4 regions of the Micromonospora sp. NPDC049175 genome follow, and region 1 is predicted to be linked to each of the others. Evidence: riboswitches for the same ligand, from Rfam matches in the RefSeq annotation. Region 1 holds a riboswitch; each other region holds the start of a gene.
What was found. Region 1 has a riboswitch for cobalamin ahead of ACGFH8_RS19415 (ribonucleoside-diphosphate reductase subunit alpha). Riboswitches for the same ligand answer to the same signal wherever they lie in the genome.

Region 2: it holds a riboswitch for cobalamin, as region 1 does, so the genes downstream of both, bluB (5,6-dimethylbenzimidazole synthase) here and ACGFH8_RS19415 (ribonucleoside-diphosphate reductase subunit alpha) in region 1, are expected to answer to the same signal.
Region 3: it holds a riboswitch for cobalamin, as region 1 does, so the genes downstream of both, cobN (cobaltochelatase subunit CobN) here and ACGFH8_RS19415 (ribonucleoside-diphosphate reductase subunit alpha) in region 1, are expected to answer to the same signal.
Region 4: it holds a riboswitch for cobalamin, as region 1 does, so the genes downstream of both, ACGFH8_RS00715 (acyl-CoA thioesterase) here and ACGFH8_RS19415 (ribonucleoside-diphosphate reductase subunit alpha) in region 1, are expected to answer to the same signal.

Annotation. Positions count from the first base shown of each region.
Region 1 covers NZ_JBICSY010000004.1:527,143-531,235, forward strand. Annotated here, with positions in the region: gene ACGFH8_RS19410 (L-fuconate dehydratase) at 1-44, opposite strand, end outside; cobalamin riboswitch at 600-817, shown strand; gene ACGFH8_RS19415 (ribonucleoside-diphosphate reductase subunit alpha) at 1,013-3,331, shown strand; gene ACGFH8_RS19420 (ribonucleotide-diphosphate reductase subunit beta) at 3,379-4,093, shown strand, end outside.
Region 2 covers NZ_JBICSY010000013.1:14,035-18,127, reverse strand. Annotated here, with positions in the region: gene ACGFH8_RS32605 (bifunctional 5,10-methylenetetrahydrofolate dehydrogenase/5,10-methenyltetrahydrofolate cyclohydrolase) at 1-578, shown strand, start outside; cobalamin riboswitch at 590-791, shown strand; gene bluB (5,6-dimethylbenzimidazole synthase) at 821-1,447, shown strand; gene ACGFH8_RS32595 (hypothetical protein) at 1,610-1,828, opposite strand; gene ACGFH8_RS32590 (DNA-binding protein) at 2,314-2,523, shown strand; gene ACGFH8_RS32585 (hypothetical protein) at 2,747-3,772, opposite strand; gene ACGFH8_RS32580 (vitamin B12-dependent ribonucleotide reductase) at 4,012-4,093, opposite strand, start outside.
Region 3 covers NZ_JBICSY010000006.1:163,959-168,051, reverse strand. Annotated here, with positions in the region: gene ACGFH8_RS24055 (hypothetical protein) at 1-664, opposite strand, end outside; gene ACGFH8_RS24050 (RNA polymerase sigma factor) at 657-1,112, opposite strand; gene ACGFH8_RS24045 (hypothetical protein) at 1,360-1,695, shown strand; cobalamin riboswitch at 1,951-2,080, shown strand; gene cobN (cobaltochelatase subunit CobN) at 2,414-4,093, shown strand, end outside.
Region 4 covers NZ_JBICSY010000001.1:168,853-172,945, forward strand. Annotated here, with positions in the region: gene ACGFH8_RS00705 (MFS transporter) at 1-856, shown strand, start outside; gene ACGFH8_RS00710 (zinc-dependent alcohol dehydrogenase family protein) at 885-1,877, opposite strand; gene ACGFH8_RS00715 (acyl-CoA thioesterase) at 1,984-2,430, opposite strand; cobalamin riboswitch at 2,626-2,840, opposite strand; gene ACGFH8_RS00720 (copper resistance protein CopC) at 2,971-4,093, shown strand, end outside.

The DNA.
Region 1 (4,093 bases):
GGGAAGCGGACGTCCTCGACGGTGACGGCGGTGATCTGCGGCATGCGCTCCTCGCCCGGTTAGGCTAAAGATCAGATGATCTCTGGGAGTATACGGAGGGTCAATCCGACGCGTCAACGACGTCGATCACCCGGGAATCGAAGACATCTAATGTTTTTCCCGCGCCGCTGATTCGTCGACGTGCCGTCGGCGTGGTCGACGTGCCTGGTCCGCAGGCCCCGGCCGGGGCGATGGCGGTCTGTGTCGCGCTGGTAGACGCCCTGACTGCCGGCGACGCCGCGGGCTGCGGAGGCGCCCCGAGACCGATGGGGACGGTGACGCGAGAAGTGGATAGTGGTCCGGAAGATTGGATGTCCACTCCGGAAAGTTGCATTGACCGTCGAGTATGGGTAGGGGTCTTTACATCTAAAGACTTAATACATCACACCTTTCCGAATGTCGACACCCGCTCGGCCTGCCGCGTGCCGCGCGGGCGTTCGCCGGCCGCGCGTCGACGGGACCCGGCCCGGTAGGCGTGGCCGGTGACGACCATCACGGGCGTCGCCGTCGACACGCCCGAGACCGACATGTGGGGTGTGACAACGGCAGCGTCCCTATATATGGTGTCGAGCGCAGCTGGTTCGACCGCTCAGCCCGAGCGGTCGAGGCAAGAGGGAACCCGGTGGAAATCCGGGACTGTCCCGCAGCGGTGAGTGGGAACGACAGCCGTCATGAGCACTGGGCCACGAATCGGCCTGGGAAGCGACGGCCAGTAGGAGACCGGCCAACCCGGTCGTGCCCACGAGTCCGAAGACCTGCCAGCGCGCCGCGTACCCACACCCGGGTGAGCGGCGGTCCGAGGCCGCGTGGGACGGCCGACGCCACCTGACCCACGCCGTCCCGGCGTGGCGTCCGCCGGTGTCTGTCTCCACGCGTTCGAGGGGCCATCAGGTCTCGAACTCGCGAGGAGTGAGTGGTGACAGTCACCGAGGTAGTCCCGGCAGTCGGCGACCCGGCCGTACGGCGGACGCCGATGCAGGTCCGCAAGCGCAACGGCGCCACCGAATCCGTGGACGTCAACAAGATCGTCCGGGCGGTCGAGCGGTGGGCCGACGACCTGACCGACGTCGACCCCATGCGGGTCGCCACCCGCACGATCAGCGGCCTGTACGACGGCGCGACGACTGCCGAGCTGGACCGGCTCTCCATCCAGACCGCGGCCGAGATGATCGGCGAGGAACCGCAGTACTCCCGCCTCGCCGCCCGGCTGCTCTCCAGCTACGTCGGCAAGGAGGTCCGTCGGCAGGGCGTGACCTCGTTCAGCGCGGCGATCCGGATCGGCCACGCCGAGGGCCTGATCGGCGACGACACCGCCGCGTTCGTCGCCGCGCACGCCCCGATGCTCGACGACGCCGTCGATCCGGACGGTGACCGGCGGTTCGAGTACTTCGGCCTGCGCACGGTGTACGACAGGTACCTGCTGCGCCACCCCACCAGCCGCCTGGTGCTGGAGACCCCGCAGTACTGGCTGCTGCGGGTGGCCTGCGGGCTGTCCCAGACGCCGGACGAGGCCGTCGACTTCTACCGACTCATGTCCAGCCTGGCCTATCTGCCCAGCTCACCGACGTTGTTCAACTCCGGCACCCGGCACACCCAGATGTCCTCCTGCTATCTGGTCGACTCCCCACGCGACGAGCTGGACTCGATCTACCAGCGCTACGCCCAGGTCGCCAACCTGTCCAAGTTCGCCGGCGGCATCGGCATCGCGTACTCCCGGGTGCGCTCCCGGGGCGCGCTGATCCGCGGCACCAACGGGCAGTCCAACGGGATCGTGCCGTGGCTGCGCACGCTGGACGCGAGCGTCGCCGCCGTCAACCAGGGCGGCCGGCGCAAGGGCGCGGCCTGCGTCTACCTGGAGCCGTGGCACCCGGACATCGAGGAGTTCCTGCAACTGCGGGACAACACCGGCGAGGACGCCCGGCGCACCCACAACCTCAACCTGGCCAACTGGGTCCCGGACGAGTTCATGCGCCGGGTCGAGGCCGACGAGATGTGGTCGCTGTTCGACCCGCACGAGGTGCCCGAGCTGCCCGACCTGTGGGGGGAGCGGTTCGACGCCGCGTACCGCCAGGCCGAGGCGCAGGGCCGCCACGTGCGGCAGGTCCCGGCGCGGGAGCTGTACGGGAAGATGATGCGCACCCTGGCCCAGACCGGCAACGGGTGGATGACGTTCAAGGACGCCGCCAACCGGCTCTGCAACCAGACCGCCGAAGACGGCAACGTGGTGCACCTGTCCAACCTCTGCACCGAGATCATCGAGGTGTCCAGTGACGCCGAGACCGCCGTGTGCAACCTCGGCTCGGTGAACCTCGCCGCGCACCTCACCGACGGCGGCATCGACTGGGAGCGGCTGCGCGCCACGGTCCGTACCGCCGTCACCTTCCTCGACCGGGTCATCGACATCAACTACTACCCGACCGCGCAGGCGGCGGCGAGCAACCCCCGCTGGCGGCCGGTCGGGCTCGGGCTGATGGGTCTCCAGGACGTCTTCTTCGCGCTGCGGCTGCCGTTCGACTCACCGGCCGCCCGGGAGCTGTCCACCCGGATCAGCGAGGAGCTGTACCTGACCGCGCTGGAGACCTCCGCCGACCTGGCGCGCGAGTTCGGCGCGCACCCGGCGTACGCGCAGACCCGCGCCGCGCGCGGCCAGTTGCAGCCCGACCTGTGGGGCGTCCAGGGCACGCAGACCGCCAGGTGGGACGCGCTGCGCCAGCGGGTCCAGGCGGACGGGCTGCGCAACTCGCTGCTGGTGGCGGTCGCCCCGACCGCGACGATCGCGTCGATCGCCGGGTGCTACGAGTGCATCGAACCGCAGGTGTCCAACCTCTTCAAGCGCGAGACCCTGTCGGGGGAGTTCCTCCAGGTCAACACCGCGCTGGTCCGCGAGCTGAAGGCCCGCGGCCTGTGGACCGACCGGATCCGCTCGGCGATCAAGCGGGCGGAGGGGTCGGTGCAGGACATCGCGGAGCTGCCGGCCGGCGTCCGGGAGTTGTTCCGCACCGCCTGGGAGTTGCCGCAGCGTGCTCTGATCGACCTGGCCGCCGCCCGGGCCCCGTTCATCGACCAGTCCCAGTCGCTGAACCTGTTCCTGGCCGCACCGACAATCGGCAAGCTCTCCTCGATGTACCTGTACGCCTGGAAGGCCGGGCTGAAGTCCACGTACTACCTGCGCTCCCGCCCCGCCACCCGGATCCAGCAGGCCACCGTCGCGGTGCTCGCGCCGGTGGCGGCCGACGCGGAGGCGCTGGCCTGCTCGCTGGAGAACCCCGAGTCGTGCGAGGCCTGCCAGTGACCCCCGCCGACGCCACCACCGCCACCACCGACACGAGGACCACGCACATGCTGCTCGACCCCGGGATGGACCTCACCCTCCGCCCGATGCGCTACCCGCACTTCTTCGACAGGTTCCGCGACGCCATCCGCAACACCTGGACCGTCGAGGAGGTCGACCTGCACGCCGACCTCGCCGACCTGGACAAGCTGTCGCCGGCCGAGCGGCACCTGGTCAGCCGGCTGGTGGCGTTCTTCGCCACCGGCGACACAATCGTCGCCAACAACCTGGTGCTCAACCTCTACCAGCACGTCAACAGCCCCGAGGGTCGCCTCTACCTGTCCCGGCAGCTGTTCGAGGAGGCCGTGCACGTCCAGTTCTACCTCAACCTGCTCGACACGTACGTGCCGGACGAGGCCGAACGCTTCGAGGCGTTCGCCGCCATCGAGAACATCCCCTCGATCCGCCGTAAGGCCGAGTTCTGCTTCCGCTGGATCGACTCCCTGGGCGACCTGCGAGAGCTGCGGACCCGGGACGACCGCCGGACGTTCCTGCTCAACCTGATCTGCTTCGCCGCCTGCATCGAGGGGCTGTTCTTCTACGGCGCGTTCGCGTACGTCTACTTCCTGCGCTCCCGCGGCCTGCTGCACGGCCTCGCCTCCGGCACCAACTGGGTGTTCCGCGACGAGTCGATGCACATGGCGTTCGCCTTCGACGTCGTCGACACCGTCCGCGCCGAGGAACCGGACCTGTTCGACGACGACCTCGCCGACCAGGTGCGGC
Region 2 (4,093 bases), on a different contig from region 1:
TGCTCGTGCAGTACCCCGTTCCGGGCCATCTGGACTACGACGCGGCGCTACAGACAATCGACCCGGACAAGGACGTCGACGGCATGCACCCGCTGAACATGGGACGCCTCGCCGTCGGCCTGCCCGGCCCGCTGCCGTGCACCCCCGCCGGCATCGAAGCCCTCCTGGCGTACCACGAGATCCCCGTCGCCGGTCGCGAGGTCGTCATCCTCGGCCGGGGCGCCACCCTCGGCCGGCCCCTGGCGATGCTGCTCGCCCAGAAGCGCCCCACCGCCAACGCCGCCGTCACCGTCGTACACACGGGCGTGCCCGACTGGGCCCGCTACACCCGCCGCGCCGACATCCTCGTCGCCGCCGCCGGCGTACCCGGGATCGTGCGACCCGAGCACGTCAAGCCGGGCGCCGTCGTCATCGGCGCCGGCGTCCGCTACGACGGGCGACGCCTCCTGCCGGACGTGGACGAAGCGTGCGCCGAGGTCGCCGGCGCCATCACGCCCCGGGTCGGCGGGGTCGGTCCGACCACTGTCGCGATGCTCTTCCGCAACGCCGTGCGCGCCGCCGAGCGCGCGAGTCGGTAGCTATGCTGCCGGTGGCACAAACGTTGCGAGGTGCCCCCGCGCGAGTGGGGAGAATCGGGAAGCCGGTGTGAGTCCGGCACGGGCCCGCCGCGGTGACCGGGGAGCTGCCACCCACGCGTACCAGACGCAGCCACTGGCCCTGAGGGGCTGGGAAGGCGGGTGGCCAGCGCAGATCCGGGAGTCCGAAGACCGGCCTCGCGTCATGGGCCCCGTCAGGGGCGCGAGCGCAGCGGGAGCCTGCCGTGAACACCGGACTCTACGAGACCATCCACCGCCGCCGCGACGTACGTGCCCAGTTCACCGGGGCGCCGATCCCCTCCGAGACGCTGGATCGGATCCTCACGGCGGCGCACGCCGCGCCGAGCGTCGGTCTCTCCCAACCCTGGGACTTCATCCTGGTCCGCGATCCCGAGCTGCGGCAGGAGTTCCACCGACACGTGGAGCGGGAGCGGAACACCTTCGCGGCCACTCTCGACGGCCCGGCGGCGGAACGCTTCGCCCGGATCAAGATCGATGGTGTACGGGAGTCGACGTTGTCGGTCGTGGTCACGTACGACCCGGAGCGGGGTGGGCCGGCCGTGCTCGGTCGTCACGCGATCGCCGACGCCGGCCTCTACTCGGTCTGTCTGGCGATCCAGAACCTGTGGCTGGCCGCAACCGCCGAGCAGCTCGGGGTCGGCTGGGTCTCGTTCTACCGGGAGCCGTTCCTGCGCGAGCTGCTCGGCATCCCGGCCACCGTCCGCCCGGTGGCGTGGCTCTGCCTCGGCCCGGTCACCCATCTGGAGCAGACGCCGGACCTGGAGCGGCACGGCTGGCGTCAACGTCGCCCGCTGTCGTCGGTGATCCACCACGATCGTTGGTCCGGGTGACTGCAGCCCTGGGCGCGCAGCCGAGCGCGCGAGCCAGTAGCCCGGTTCCGCCGTTACCGCCAAGATCACTTAATGCTGAGTAGTCAGAACGGGTCGCCCACAACTACTCAGCATTAAGTGATCGAGGCGGCTACCTGCGCTCCTCGCCGCATCGGATGAGGCTCACCGGACCCAGCCCAGAAAGCGCCGGTGCAGCACCCCGGCGGACACCCAGGTCAGGTCCTCCGCAGCCCAGACCAGGTAGGACGCCATGTAGAGACCCAACGACACCGCCGCGCCATCGAACTCGGCACGCAGCTCGGTACGCCGGGTCCGACAGGGCCAAGGGGCGTCACAGCCGCCGCAGGTCCACAACGGAAGGACCGGGCCATGGGTGGTCACTGCACCCTGTTCGGGGAGAGGTCGGCGGCGGACCGGGCGTGCCAGCGGGCGACCCATTCCGCCTGGCAACAGGGGTACGGAGACAGCCGCGCCCGCCACCAGCGACAGCCCGCACAGAGGCCGTCAACGCCGGGCGAGTCCACGGACAGGATCGGCCCGAGGTGATCCTCGATCATTCCTGCTCCTCCCCTGGCCAGTGGCCGCGCCGGATCGGGATGCGGTGTCTAGCTCGGCACGGCAGGTCCGCCCCGCATCGGCAGATCCGCCGCCACCGCCGCCATGACCAGACCGGCCGATGTCGCCGAGCGAAGGTCAGCGCCACCGCCAGCAGGTAGTCGTCGTACGGCACATGCTTCGGCACCCGACCTCCCGGCGAGTTGTCCCGCCGTTGCCTGGCGTGACCACTCCACCACACACCACTCGATGATGTCTTGTCAATCTGCAAGTGACGATAGTCAAGTGTAAGTTGCGCTTAGTTTCAGGCCGTGAAGCGACCGCGCTTGTACGGGCCTGGCGAGTTGGCCGCCCTGTTCAACGTGTCGCGGCAGCGGGTCCTGCAGATCACCCGCCGACCCGGCTTCCCTGAGCCGATGGCCCGCCTGATCGGGACGACCATCTGGGATGCGGACGAGGTAGACGACTGGGCCAAGCACAACCGCCCACCACGCCCAACCGAGGGCGACGAAGACCGCTGACACGGATGCGCTTACCGCACGCCCTGCCGGACTGGGTCCGTCAGCACCTGGACCTCGGAGGTGACGTGACGCGTGAGAGGTCTATGCCACCAGCCAGAGGTCATCCCCGAAGTTCTTGAATACGCATCGTGGTGCGCGACAGCATGAATCCCATCGGGTCAGCCCTTCACTTCAGAAGAGGTGCCTGGATGCGGATCATTCGCAGCATCCCGCAGTTGGGGCCTCAGGCTCTCCCGCTCCCGGCGACCTCCTCGTCGTCATTCTTGCCTGCGGCGCTCTTAGCTCCCCCCGAAACCAGCATCAAGATGATGGCGCCGGCGATCACCCAGGGCCAATAGTTGGTCTCCTCGCTGGGGCGCTTCTCGGCCCAGGTGCGAACGTCCAGGTGGACCGTAGTGCGGCCGCCGTCACGACGCAGCCGCTTGACAGTCAGGAGACTTCTTCTGCCGGCGTCAGTGAGCACACAATAACGCGCACCCACCTTCAACTCTTTGAACGGTATGGCACCATCCGGGACATAGTCGGTATTTGCCGAACACATACTGAAAGTCGCTGCTGCGGATCCCTCGACCACCGCGATCTGGGCGCCAGCATTCAGACTCCGGACGAAAGCCTTGCCATTGTTGCCGACGTCTTGCTTCGTGCCGAGCACGTCTGTGACGTTCCAGTCGGGGCAGAGGGAATCTAGGTCCGCGTAATAGCCCTGTGAGATGACCAGCGCTCCCTCGTGGCGTACGGCATCGACGACGCCCGTGCCGCTAGATGTGGGTGCGATCCCAGCCGTGGAAGCACACGGCTCCGCGCTTCCCACCGGGGAACTCGCCGACGGAGACGCACTCGCTGATGGAGGTGCGCTCGCAGAAGGGGAATGATCTTGCGTAGTCCGATCATCTTGAGCCTTCGACCCGTCGGTCTGCCCCCCGTTCGCAAGAAGGCCCGCGGCGACCACGATCAACAGGCCTACGGCCATCACCGCGAGGCCAGTCAACACGCTTGGCCGCCTGAAGAACGACACCTGGGGCTCGGAACCTTCGCCACCCTGGGCAGAAGACCTGCGCTGTTGCTCAACCAAAGCCCCAGTGAATGTCCCGAGTGCGAGCAGCATCCCAATGACGCTCGCCGCCTTGTCGGCCCGGTCGAGAGAATTCTCGCCCATGCAAACCGCCAGCAAGATCCAGGTCGCGAGCGCTATGCACCCCACCACGACGGCCGGGTGCATCTTCCTGCGGCGCGTCGGTGGCTCCGTCATCCCGGCATGATCTCAGACTGACTACGCAGCATCATCCCTAATCTATGTCGGCTAGAAGACAGAATGAGCGACACGGCCGGACCAACAAATAGACGGCAAGCCTCATGCCGCAGAGTCATAAATGTACCTCTGAGGTATATCGCCAACAGACGCGTACTTCCGCGCGGCCCGGGCCAGCTGGAAACGGCGCTGCCCCGACTCCTGGAGGGGAGCCGGGGCAGCGCCGCTTTTCGCGTACGTCAGCTGCAGCCGCTTGTGGAGCCGCAGCCCTCGCAGACGTAGCAGCTACCGGCCGGGCGCATCTTCGTACCGCAGGTGAAG
Region 3 (4,093 bases), on a different contig from region 1:
CGCCCTCGAGCCGGTAGCTCACGTCGGCGTCCTGCCAGATCAGGGTCGAGGCGGCCAGCCGGGCGCTCTCCTTGTGGACCGTGCCCGCCCGGTCCACGTACGACAGCACGTGCGGGCCGTCGACCCACACCGCGAAGTCGCCGTTGACCTCGACCCACTCCGCTCCCGGCGGGATGACCTCCTTGTGGAAGGACAGGTTGAGACGACCGTCGAACGCGTCGATGCGCAGCGCGCCACCGTCGTAGAGCAACGTCGCCACCCGGCAGGTGCCCGTGGGGTCGGGGTCGGCGACGACCACCCGCTCGGGCGGCCCCAGCTTCGCCGGCAGGCGGATCGGGAACCGTACCGCTCGTCGTGCCTCGTCCAGACCGGCGATCCGCTGCCCGGGCAGCGGCGACGCGACGCCGCTGGGCGTCGTCTGGTCGGGCGAGACGGCGATGCTGACGCCGGCGAAGCGCAGCAGCCCGGACACCACGTCGGCGACGGCGGCACGGGTCGGCGGCAACACCGCCACCAGTACGGCGGCCAGCGCCGCCGCGGCGAGCGGACGCCACCGCAACGCCGGCCGGTGGAGCCGTTCGCGGACCTGGGCGCGCACGTCGGGCGGCTCGGGCGTCTCCAGCCAGGTGGACAGGTCACGCAGTTCCCGTTCGAGGTCACCCATGCCGGACCTCCTCCCGGTCGAGGAGGCCGCGAAGCTTCGCCAGGGCCCGGGACGTGCGCGACTTCACCGTGCCCCGGGGCCAGCCCAGCGTCGCCACCGTCTCCTCCTCGCTGAGGTCGAGGAAGAACCGGCAGACGATCACCTCACGGTCGCGTACCGGAAGTTGCCGTAGGGCCCGCACCAGCGCGGCGCGGCGCTCCCCGGCGAGGACCGCACCCACCGCGTCGTCCTCGGCGATCTCCGACGCCGGGTCCGCCGCCGCGGCGCGCAGGACGAGCCCGTCGCGCCGGCCGCGCGACCGGTGCAGGTTGCGGGTCTCGTTGGCGACGATCGCGAGCAACCAGGACCGGAAGGACGACTCGCCCCGATAACGGGACAACTTGCGGTACGCCTTCACAAACGCCTCCTGGGTGACGTCCTCGGAGTCCGAGCCCGCGCCGAGCAGCACCGCCGTCCGGTACGCGGACGCGGTGTGCCGAGCGACCAGCAGGTCGTACGCCTCCAGGTCACCTGCGCGAGCGCGGGTGACGAGCGCCTCGTCGTCCAGGGGAACCTCCGTTCGGGATCACACTCATGACACCGCCCACGCTCGGCGGGTTCCAACCCTCGTCGGGTCAGCTGTCTCCCACCCGGCGTGCAGCGTATTGCCAGGATTTGGTGCTGCACTGGAGGGGCGTCGAGGGAAGGGGTGGGGCATGAGCTGGTTCAGTCGGCGGTCACGGGGTGCCGAAGCGACCCCGACGAAGCTGGACCGGGAGGCGACCCGGGACGACCTCGCCGCGCTGGAGGCGTTCGTCACGAGCCGGCGCGGGGTGGAGTTCTACCTGGAGCCGGAGACCACCGCGACGGACACCACGGTGGTGGCGATCGCCCACGACGGGGAGTGGATCCGGCGCCGCACCGGCACACCACGGGCGGCGGGGTCCATCGCCCGCAAGCACGCGGTGCCGCTGTACGAGGCGGGCCGCACCGGCTATCCGGAACGGATGCGGGTGTGGAGCCGCGCCCACCCGGAACGCCACGCCCGCTGAGGCGGGTCCCCGGCTCAGGCTCGTCCGCTCAGGCGGTCGCGACGGCTGAGTGGCAAAGAGGAGCCGCACAGGCACTCGACCCCCTCTGCGGGCGCCCTCCGCCACCGGCCCATCAGCTTGCCGTCTGGTGCGTCAGGCGACCCCTGCGCGCCGATATTTCCGCAGGTCAATGTGGTGAGCGTGGCCGGACGACGCCGGGGTCGGCGTTGACCGGCGGCGCGGCGGTGTGGCAGCATTCGCGGCCTGACGGCAGTGAAGGAAGTCGGTGCGATTCCGACGCGGTCCCGCCACTGTCACCGGGGAGCGATCCCCCCTCGTGAGTCACGGCCGTGTGTCTGCGGCTGGAAGGCCGGGGGAGAGCGTCGATCCGGAAGCCAGGATACTTCGGCCGTCGGGATGTGCCCCAGGGCGTGGACACCCGAGGAGGACCCGATGACGCACAGCGTCTCATTCATCGACGATCATCGTCATGACCCGCATCGCGGGCGCTGCGCCGCGCCCACGGCCGGCCGCGCCGGCACGTCTCGGGCCGGCCGCCGCGGCGTACGCCAGGCCGTTGGCTTTCGGTACCGCTGAGTCGAACGCCTGGCGCTGACCGGCCCCGACGTCCGCGTCGGCATGCCGTCCACCCGGGCCGTCGTACCGGCTGACGCCGTACCCACCCGCTTCGTCCGGGCCGCCTCCGTGGCGGCCGGGGCGTCACTCTCCGGAGCCTGCCGTGCGCATCCTGCTGCTCTCCACCGCCGACACCGACCTGCTGGCCGCCCGCGCCAGCGGCGCCGACTACCGGCTCGCCAACCCCGCGCGGGTCGCCGCCGACGAGGTGCCCGCCCTGCTCGACGGGGTCGCCCTCGTCGTCGTACGCCTGCTCGGCGGTCGGCAGGCGTGGCCGGACGGTCTCGCCGCGGTGCTCGCCACGGGTGTGCCGACGGTGGTGCTCGGCGGCGAGGCGCTGCCCGACGCGGAGCTGATGGCCATCTCCACAGTGCCGTCCGGGGTCGTCACCCAGGCGCTGGCGTACCTGGTCGAGGGCGGGCCGGACAACCTGGCGCAGTTGGCCCGGTTCCTCTCCGACACGGTGCTGCTCACCGGCGAGGGGTTCGCCCCGCCCGCGCCGACCCCGGCGTACGGCGTGCACGGCGAGCACCCGACCGACCCGCGACGGCCCACCGTGGGGATCGTCTTCTACCGGGCGCACGCCCTCGCCGGCAACACCGACTTCGTCGACGTCCTCGCCGACGCGGTCCACCGAGCCGGCGGCAACCCGCTGCCGATCTTCTGCGGCTCGCTGCGGGGGCTGACCACGGGCGCGGGCCCGCTCGGGCTCTTCGCCCGCTGCGACGCGCTGCTGGTCACCGTGCTCGCGGCCGGTGGCGCGGTCGCCGCGGACGCCTCCGGTGGCGGCGACGAGGACGCCTGGGACGTCGGCGCCCTGGCCGCCCTGGACGTGCCGATCATCCAGGCGCTGTGCCTGACCAGCACCCGCGAGCAGTGGGCCGGCAGCGACGCCGGTCTGTCCCCGTTGGACGCGGCCATGCAGGTGGCCATCCCCGAGTTCGACGGCCGGATCGTCAGCGTGCCGTTCTCGTTCAAGCAGATCGACGCCGACGGGCTGTCGGTCTACGCGGCCGACGCCGACCGGGCCGCCCGGGTGGCCGGGATCGCCGTACGCCACGCCCGACTGCGGTACGTGCCCGCCGCCGACAAGCGGGTCGCCGTGGTGCTCAGCTCGTACCCCACCAAGCACTCCCGGGTCGGTAACGCCGTCGGGCTGGACACCCCGGTCTCGGCGGTCCGGCTGTTCGCCGCGCTGGCCGAGGCCGGCTACGACCTGGGTGACGCGCCGCCGCCCGACGACGGCGACGCGCTGATCCACGCGCTGATCGCCGCCGGTGGACACGACGTGGAGTGGCTCACCCCGGAGCAGTTGGCCGCCGCCGAGGCCCGGATACCGGGGCCGACGTACCGGCGGTGGTTCGACCAGGTCCCGGCCGAGCTGCGCGAGCGGATGCGGGAGCACTGGGGTGAGCCGCCCGGCCAGCTCTACACCGAGAACGGGGACATCGTCCTCGCCGGGCTGCGCTTCGGCAACGTGGTGCTGCTGATCCAGCCGCCGCGCGGCTTCGGGGAGAACCCGATCGCCATCTACCACGACCCGGACCTGCCGCCGAGTCACCACTACCTGGCCGCGTACCGCTGGTTGACAGCGCCCGTCGCGGACGGCGGCTTCGGCGCGGACGCCGTGGTGCACCTGGGCAAGCACGGCACCCTGGAGTGGCTGCCCGGCAAGGGCCTCGGCCTGGCCGCCGACTGCGCCCCCGACGCGGTCCTCGGTGACCTGCCGCTGGTCTACCCGTTCATCGTCAACGACCCGGGCGAGGGCACCCAGGCCAAGCGC
Region 4 (4,093 bases), on a different contig from region 1:
CACGCCGCTCGCCGGGGACCTGGCCGGCGACACCCACCGCGGTCGGGTCGTCGGCGTTGTCGGGTCCGGGACTCTCACCGGCATCCTGGCGTCCCGCACGATCAGCGGGTTCGTCGCCAGCGCCGCCGGTTGGCGGACGGTCTTCGTCCTCGCCTCGGTCGTCGCCGTCCTGCTCGCGGCCCTGCTCCACCGCGCGATTCCGCCGCTGCCGCCGCGCACGCGCCTGTCGTACCCGCAGCTCATCGCCTCGGTCGGCACGGTGGTCAGACGCGAGCGGGCAGCCCGATGGACGCTGGTTCTCGCCGCCACCGGGTTCGCCGCGTTCTCGCTGTTCTGGACGGCGCTGACGTTCCTCCTCAGCGGCCCGCCGTTCCGCTACCCGGTAGCGGTGGTCGGGTTGTTCGGGTTGGCCGGCCTCGCTGGTGTCCTTTCCGGCCTGCACGGTGGTCGTCTGCACGACCGGGGCTTGTCGCTTCCGGCCACCGGCGCGGCCTGGGTCCTTGCCCTCGGCGCCTTCGTCGTCGCGACATTCGCCGGCCGGTCGGTCACACTGATCATCATCGTGATCATCGTGATCGATGTCGCCCTCCAGACGCAGGCCCTCCTCAACCGGGCGCGGCTGTTCGCCCTCTCCCCCGAAGCCCGCAGCCGGCTCAACACGGCGTTGGCCACCGGCAACTTCATCGGCGGCGCGATCGGCTCCGCCGCCGGGACCATGCTCTGGTCCGCCGGCGGCTGGGCAGCGGTAACGATCACGGGAGCGGCACTGTGCTGTTTCGCGCTCACCGTCTGGGCGTTGGGACGTCGCGGTCCACTCGTGATCGGGCTTCGCCCGGACGGACCGCGCGCCACCTGACCACGTCGCCCGTCACGAACGGCTCCGCTCAACCGGCGATGTCCACGACCACCTTGCCGTTGGCGGTGCCGCTGGCGACCAGTCGGTGGGCGTCCAGGACCGTGTCGAGCGTGAACGTGCGCGGATCCAGTCGCGGGCGCAGGGCGCCGGCGTCGGCAAGCGTCGCGATCTCGCGCAGAATGTCGCCCTGGTGTTCGCGCCCGCGCCCGGTCAGCATCGGCAGCAGGGTGAACACGCCGGAGTAGGTGGCTCCCCGGAACGACAGCGGGGCGAGCGAGTGGGTCCCCCAGCCCAGCGCGCTGACCACGTGTCCGTGATAGGTGCGCACCGCCGCGAAGGACACGTCGAGGGTCGAGCCGCCCACGTTGTCGGCGATGATGTCGAACCCCGCCCCGTCGGTGTATCTCTGCACGTACTCCTCGACGCTTGTCGAGGTGTAGTCGATCGCCACCGCGCCCAGGCTCTCGATCAGACTAATGCTCGCCGGCCCACCCGTGGCGTACGCCTCCGCGCCGCGAGCCTGGGCGAGTTGGACGCTCACGTATCCGACACCGCCGGCGCCGCCGTGCACAAGCACCTTCTGCCCGGCACGGACTCCGGCCCGGTCGACAAGCCCCTCCCAGGAGGTGATCGCCGCCAGGGGCAACGCGGCGGCCTCCCGCATCGAGAGGGTTTTCGGCTTGCGGGCCAGGAGCCGCGCGTCCACGGCGGCGTATTCGGCAAGCGACCCCTGGAGGTCGCCCACTCCCCCGCACAGCCCGTACACCTCGTCCCCCGGCGCGAAGTCGGTCACGTCGGCACCGGCCGCCGCGACGACGCCGGCGAGGTCCAGGCCGAGCACCGCCGGAGGCTGGACGCGCGCGTGCGCGGCCTTTCCCGCCTGGATCTTCGTGTCGAGCGGGTTGACCCCGCTGGCGACGATCCGCACCAGCACCTGCCCGCGCTCGGGGATGGGTCTGTCGATCTCCTCGACCAGGAGCGGAACGTCGAACTCCCGCAGCACCGCAGCGCGCATAACCATCCACACTCTCCGTGACCGAGTCTTCACGTGGACGCTATCCGACCAGATCGACGGCGGGGCGGGTTCCTCGGACCGGCCAGCACCGCGACGGGGGGCCGAACGCGGGTCAGCCGTCGTCGGCGCCGTCGAGCAGCGCGCGTCGCAGCGCCAGCCGGTGCTCGCGGCGGATCTCCGCCTCCCGGTACCGTCGCCGGTCCCCGTCGGTCTCGGGCAGCAGCGGCGGCACCGTACGGGGCTGGCCGTCGTCGTCGATGGCGACCATGACCAGGTGGGCGGTGGCCACGTCGGTGGGTGGCACCGCCCGGTCCCATCGGTCGGCGGTCACCTTGACGGCCACCTCCATCGAACTGCGGCCGGCCCAGGTGATCCGGGCGTCGACGTGCACGACGTCGCCGACCCGTACCGCGCGCAGGAACGCGGTCTCGTCGATGGCGGCGGTCACCGCCGGCCCGTCGGAGTGCCGGGCGGCGACCACACCGGCGACGGAGTCGATGAGGTTGAGGATCCGGCCGCCGTGCACCGTACCCATCAGGTTCGTGTGGTGCTGGTCCATGATCTGCGACAGGGTCAGGTGCGACGCCGACGGCGCTCGGCCGGCGATCGTGGTGGTGTCGTGCACAGCGGTAGTCCGTCCCTCGGGAAACCACGCCGCCGGTCGCGGACACACGCTGACGAGGACCTGGCCGTGCGCCACACGCACGGCCCGTCACCGGCTCAGCCCACCCGCGAGGCCGACGGCAGCGCACACGGTTGTGTACGCGGCGCCGGCAGGTCTTCGGACTCGCGGGCCTGACCGGTCGTGCCGGTCCCCTACTGGCCGTCGCTTCCCAGGCCGCTGGCCCAGTGCTGATGACGGCTGTCGTTCCCACTCACCGCTGCGGGGCAGCCCCGGATTTCCACCGGGTTCCCTCTTACGACGCCCAGCCGGTCAGGACGGGGCGAACCAGCGCCGTCGGCAGCATAGCTGGCCAGGGAATCTGTCCACCGGGGGCATCGTGCCGCAGCGGCCCGCGTGCTCGTCGTCAACTTTTGTCGTTCGAGGAAGAAGATCGCCACCTCTTGAAAAAAGTCTCGCGAGGGTGAGGATATCCAGATGCGTCGTCTCCCCCAGACTTGCGGCCGGGTGGTCTCGGGCCTCCTCGCGTTCCTCCTCGCCTCGGCGGTCGCCCTCCTCGCGTCCGCCCAACCCGCCGCGGCGCACGGGACCCTCGCCGCGTCCACGCCGGCGAGCGGGACCACCGTGCGCGAGCCGTTCACGGAGGTGCGGCTCTCCTTCACCGAGAAGGCCGCCGCCAACGCGTTCTTCACGGTCACCGCCCCGGGTGGCACCCGGGTCGACAACGGCTGGTCGCAGGGGGAACCCAAACCGCTGGAGAAGCCGGTACGGGAGTACTTCCTGGTCAACGGGCAGTTCGAGCCGCGGGAGTACACGACGGGGTTCCCCGCGGTGGTGAGCGTCGCCCACCTGCCCGCCAAGGGCCAGTACTCGGTGAGCTATCTGTCGGTCGCCTCGGACGGCGACACCGTGCGGGGCACCCTGACCTTCCGCTACGACGGGCGGGTGACGGCGGCGCCGAAGGGATGGAGCCCGCCGTCGACCCAGCCGGACCCGGCCCTGGTGGCCGCCGCCGAGCAGCACAACAGCGGGCAGGCCTCGGCGGTGCCGACCACCGCGGACGATCCGTCGAGCCCGCCGGCTGCGGCAGCTCCGTCGACCGGGTCCACCGAGGAGAGCGGCCGCGGAACGGTGGCCCTGGCCGGCTGGGCGGTGGTGGTCGCGGCGGCCCTGGCGGTGGCCGGGTACGTCGTCTGGCGTCGCCGATCGGCCTCCGCCGGCACATCCACCGGCCGGCGCCGTACCTCGGCGGCGACCTCCGGTCGACGCGGCGGTGGTGCCCGTTCTACGACCAAGGCCGGCGCGGGCCGGACCGTCGGGGCCAAGGCTGTCGGGGGCAAGACCAGCGGGGGCAAGACCAGCGGGGGCCGGGCTGTCGGCGGCAAGACCGTCGGTGGCAAGGTCGGCGTCGTCGCGCCGGTCACGGGCGACAGGGGGCAACCCGCCACCGTGCCGGCGGCGCGCAAGAGCAACACGGTCGTCACGGCCCGCACGGGCGTCGCGGCCGATCCGACGCCGATCGATCAGACCGGCGGCGGTACGGACGGCGAGCCGACGGTCGAGCCCGGACCACGGCCCGACACGGACCTCGCGGCCGCGA